Regions from separate parts of the Kribbella sp. NPDC043289 genome, predicted to be linked through region 1. Evidence: riboswitches for the same ligand, from Rfam matches in the RefSeq annotation. Region 1 holds a riboswitch; the other holds the start of a gene.
The links. A riboswitch is a leader RNA that binds a small molecule or an ion and turns the genes downstream of it on or off. The one in region 1 is predicted to bind FMN.

Region 1 (2,193 bases):
GACGTCGTCACCCAGCCGGGTGACGTCCGCTAGCTTGAACCGCCGCAGGTGGTCGATCGATTCCGCGCCGAGGTCGCCGACCGCGGCGAACCCGGAGCCGAGCACGGCCGGAGCGACGTACGCGACGATCTGGTCGACCAGGCCGGCGCGCACGAACGCGGCGGCCAGCGTCGGGCCGCCCTCGAGCCACAGGTGCCGGATGTGCCGGTCGTCCAGCTGCCGCAGCACCTCGGCGGGATCGTGGGTCGGCAGCAGCAACGTCTGCGCGCGGTCGTTGCGGACCCGCGCCGTCTCCGGGATCTCCCGGTCGCCGACAACGACCCGCAACGGCTGCCGGGCCGCGGGTACGTCGTCCTCGTCGCGGACCGTCAGCTCGGGGTCGTCGTCGAGCACGGTCTGGGTGCCGACGGCGATCGCGTCGCACTCCGCCCGGTGCCGGTGCACGTCGGCGCGCGCGATCGGGCCGGTGATCCACTTGCTCGTCCCGTCCGGCGCCGCCGAGCGCCCGTCGAGCGTGGTCGCGAACTTCCAGGTGACGAACGGCCGACCGACCCGGACGCTGTGCAGCCAGACGTGGTTGACCGCCTCGGCCTCGTCCCGCAGAACGCCCTCGACGACCTCGATGTTCTTGTTCCGCAGCTTGTCGGCACCACCGGCCGCGGTCCGGTTCGGATCGGGTACGGCGTACACGACGCGTGCGATCCCGGCCTCGATCAAGGCGTCCGCACACGGACCGGTCCGGCCGGTGTGATTACACGGCTCCAGCGTCACGTACGCCGTCCCGCCGCGGGCGCGCGACGCGGCCATCCGGAGCGCCTCGACCTCGGCATGCGGGCCACCGGCAACGGCATGGAAGCCCTCGCCGACCGGGTGCCCGTCGCTGCCGGTGATCACACAACCGACCACCGGGTTCGGATGGGTGCTGCCGGTCCCCTTCGCGGCCAACTCGACAGCACGCCGCATCCAGGCGACATCAATCGGCGACGCGTTGCTCACTGCTCACTGGTCCCTCGTCGTCACGGACGCACTACCGGGGTCTCGTGACGACCGGCGACCACGCTCCGCCACCCGATCTCGCCGTACGCCGTGTGACGCGCGCACCGCCCGACCGGACGTCAGAGCACACCCGCCGACCGCGTGCGCCTCCCATCCGGACTTTCACCGTCGGTCCTGGAATTCCACCAGGTCAACCGGTCGCCGAACTGCGACGACCGGGTCGCGGACTGTCACCGCCGGCTCGGAATTACACCGACCCCGGAGCACGCGAGTGGGTTCACTCGTGCTTCAAGTATGCCCTCCTCCGCAACCCACACCACGACCCAGGTCACATCGTGGTCGGACCGGAGGACCTCCGCGGGTCTCCTCCGGCTCAGCGGAGCAGGAACCAACTGGCAGCGCCGAGCAGGCCGGCCGCACCGGTGAAACACGTGACCGCGACAACGACCAGCGTCCGCCGCCCCCGGTTGGCCCGCTGCGCCGGCGGAGCCACCGCCTCCGTCGCGGTGCCGGTGGGCGGTCGCTGTGCCGGCGGAGTGACCGCCTCGGTCGCGGTGGAGGCGGGCGGCAGCGGGGGCAGGTGATCGAAGACCTCGGGTGCGTCCGGGTCGTCGGCCCACGGCGTCGTACCGGCGGCCGGGAGCGCGCCGCTGGCGGCGAGCAGACGCCCGGCCGCGCTCGCGGACTCCGGCCTGCCGGACGGATCGCTCGACGTGGTCCGGCGGACGAATTCGCCGAGCGGACCGTCGACCGCCGGCCGGGCGCCGTCCGTGCCCGGCCGTTCACCGGTCAGCAGCTCGACGGCGACGGCGCCGACGGCGTACAGGTCCTGACGTGGGTCCGGGTCCGCGCCGGCCAGCTGCTCGGGCGCCAGGTATCCCGGCGTACCGAGGACGGTGCTGTGCCTGGTCATCCGTGGCTCGTCCAGCACCGCCGCGACGCCGAAGTCCGACAACCGGAGGTGCGGCCATCCCCGGCCCGTCACGTCGAGCAGCAAGTTGGCGGGCTTCACATCGCGGTGGACGACGCCGGCGGCATGCACCGCGGACAGCCCGTGCAACAGCTGATCGAGCAGTACGGCGACGTACGACGACGGCAGCGGCCCGTGGTCTCCGAGCAGTGTCGCGACGGACCCACCGTGCACCAGGTCCATCGCGAACACCACCTTGTCGTCGTCCGCGGCCCACCCGTGCGGAG
Region 2 (2,193 bases), on a different contig from region 1:
CGGATCATCGTGCCGGCCGACCCGATCGAGACCGCGGCGGCGCTGCGCTGGGCGGCCGCGACGGAGGGGCCGGTGTTCATCCGGGTCAGCCGGATGAGCGTGCCGAAGGTGTATCCGGAGGACTACGAGTTCCAGCTGGGCAAGGCGGTCACGGTCCGCGAGGGCAACGACGTGACCGTGATCAGCAACGGGACCGTGCTGTGGCGCGCGCTCGCCGCCGCCGAACGGCTCGCCGAGGAAGGGATCTCGGCGCGCGTGCTGTCGATGCCGACGGTGCAGCCGCTCGACACCGACGCCGTGGTCGCGGCCGCGCGGGAGACGGCCGGCATCGTGACCGCGGAGGAGGCCGTGCGGGGCGGTGGTCTCGGCGGGGCGGTCGCCGAGACCGTCGTACAGCAGCATCCGGCGCGGGTGTCGATCCTCGGGTTCGGCGAGTTCGCGCCCACGGGGTCGGCCGGCTACCTGCTGGACCGCTACGGCCTGTCCCCCGAGGGCATCGCCGACGCGGCCCGCAAGCTGGTCACGTCAGGTAGCTGACGAGATCCGCGATCGAGATCATCGCGAAGCCATGAGCGTCGGCGAACGCGCGCAGGTCGCTTCCGGTCATCAGCGTGCCGTCGTCGTTCATGAGCTCGCCGATCACGCCGACCGGCGGCAATCCGGCCAGCCGGACGAGTTCGACAGTGGCCTCGGTGTGACCGGGCCGCTGCCGGACTCCGCCGTCGACGGCGCGCAGCGGCAGGATGTGACCGGGCCGGATCAGGTCCGTGGGGCGGGCCGAAGGATCGGCCAGCACCCGGACGGTCCGCGCCCGGTCCGCTGCGGAGATCCCGGTCCCGACGCCGGTCGCCGCGTCCACCGACACGGTGTACGCCGTCCGCAGGCTGTCCTGGTTGTCGGGGACCATCAGCGGCAGCCGCAGCTGGTCCAGGACCTCCGGTGCGGCGGGCGCGCAGACGTAGCCGCTGGTGTGGCGGACGAGCAGCGCCATCAGTTCCGGTGTGGCGAGGCTCGCGGCGAAGGTCAGGTCGCCTTCGTTCTCCCGGTCCTCGTCGTCGACGACCACGACCGGGCGTCCGGCGGCGAGCTCGGCGACGGCGTGTTCGATGGTGTCCAGGCTGGTGATGGTGTTCACGATCGTTGTCCTCTCGGCTGTGAAATCACCAGCACTCCGGGGCAACGACAAGCCTCACGTCCCCCGTCAGGGAACGTGCGGCTGCCACGTGCGTCTTCCCATCCGGACTTTCACCGTCGGTCCCGGAGTTCCACCAGGTCAACCGCTTCTTCTTGCGAAGTCACGGGTCGCGGACTGTCACCGCCGGCTCGGAATTTCACCGACCCCAGAGCACGTGTGTTCTTCTCGTCCTCAGCTTAACGGCAACCAGCACCCCGGGAGTGTCATGTCCATCTCATCCGTCTGGCGGGAGATCGAGCTGCCCGCCACCACCGAGTGGGCCGAGTTCGCGCACGAGACCGGCGTCGTCCTGCGGCGGCCGACCTTCCTCGACGGCGACGCGGGCCGGAAGGTCCGCTTCGCCCCGCCGCTTCCTGGTCTGTGGACGTGGTCGGGCGGTGAGTTCGAGGTTTCGGTCGCCGAGGACGAAAGCAACCCGTTCTACGCGCACGGGTTCTGGAAGATGTCGCCGGGCTGCCGCAGCCTCGTGCACGCGGACGGCACGCCCGCGGTGCTGGTGGCCGACACCGCCTGGGCGCTGCCCTGGCGTGCCACCCCCGACCAAGTGCGTGAGTACGCCGCCGACAGACAGGCGAAGGGGTTCAACGCCGTCCTGCTGATGTCGGTCCAGCCGGACATGCGCGCCGTCGGCCCCCGCGACCGGACGCAGGACGAAGGCTTCGGCGTGGGCTTCGAGGACCTCGCCGACGGGCACCTGCTGCAGCCGAACACCGAGTACTTCCAGTACCTCGACGTACTGCTCCGGATCCTCGTCGACCACGGCATCGTCCCGGTCCTCCAGCCGGTCTTCCACGGCTTCGGCTGGAAGGGCCTCGACGTCGCCGGCACGGTAGTCCCACCCGAGGAGTACGCCGCCTACTGCCGCTATCTCGTCGCGCGGTACGGCGCTCAGCCGGCGATCTACCTGGTCGGAGCGGATGGCGCGGGCACCGAGCCGCAGATCGCAGCGGGCGGCGCAGAGGTCCAGGCCGTGGACTGCTACGAGCAACCGACAGGCA

Region 2: it holds a riboswitch for FMN, as region 1 does, so the genes downstream of both, ribB (3,4-dihydroxy-2-butanone-4-phosphate synthase) here and ribD (bifunctional diaminohydroxyphosphoribosylaminopyrimidine deaminase/5-amino-6-(5-phosphoribosylamino)uracil reductase RibD) in region 1, are expected to answer to the same signal.

Annotation. Positions count from the first base shown of each region.
Region 1 is NZ_JBWKCB010000010.1:160,351-162,543, reverse strand. Features, by position in the region: gene ribD (bifunctional diaminohydroxyphosphoribosylaminopyrimidine deaminase/5-amino-6-(5-phosphoribosylamino)uracil reductase RibD) at 1-996, opposite strand, end outside; FMN riboswitch at 1,135-1,266, opposite strand; gene AC0662_RS38190 (serine/threonine-protein kinase) at 1,370-2,193, opposite strand, start outside.
Region 2 is NZ_JBWKCB010000003.1:490,670-492,862, reverse strand. Features, by position in the region: gene AC0662_RS20605 (transketolase family protein) at 1-537, shown strand, start outside; gene ribB (3,4-dihydroxy-2-butanone-4-phosphate synthase) at 521-1,135, opposite strand; FMN riboswitch at 1,220-1,353, opposite strand; gene AC0662_RS20595 (apiosidase-like domain-containing protein) at 1,401-2,193, shown strand, end outside.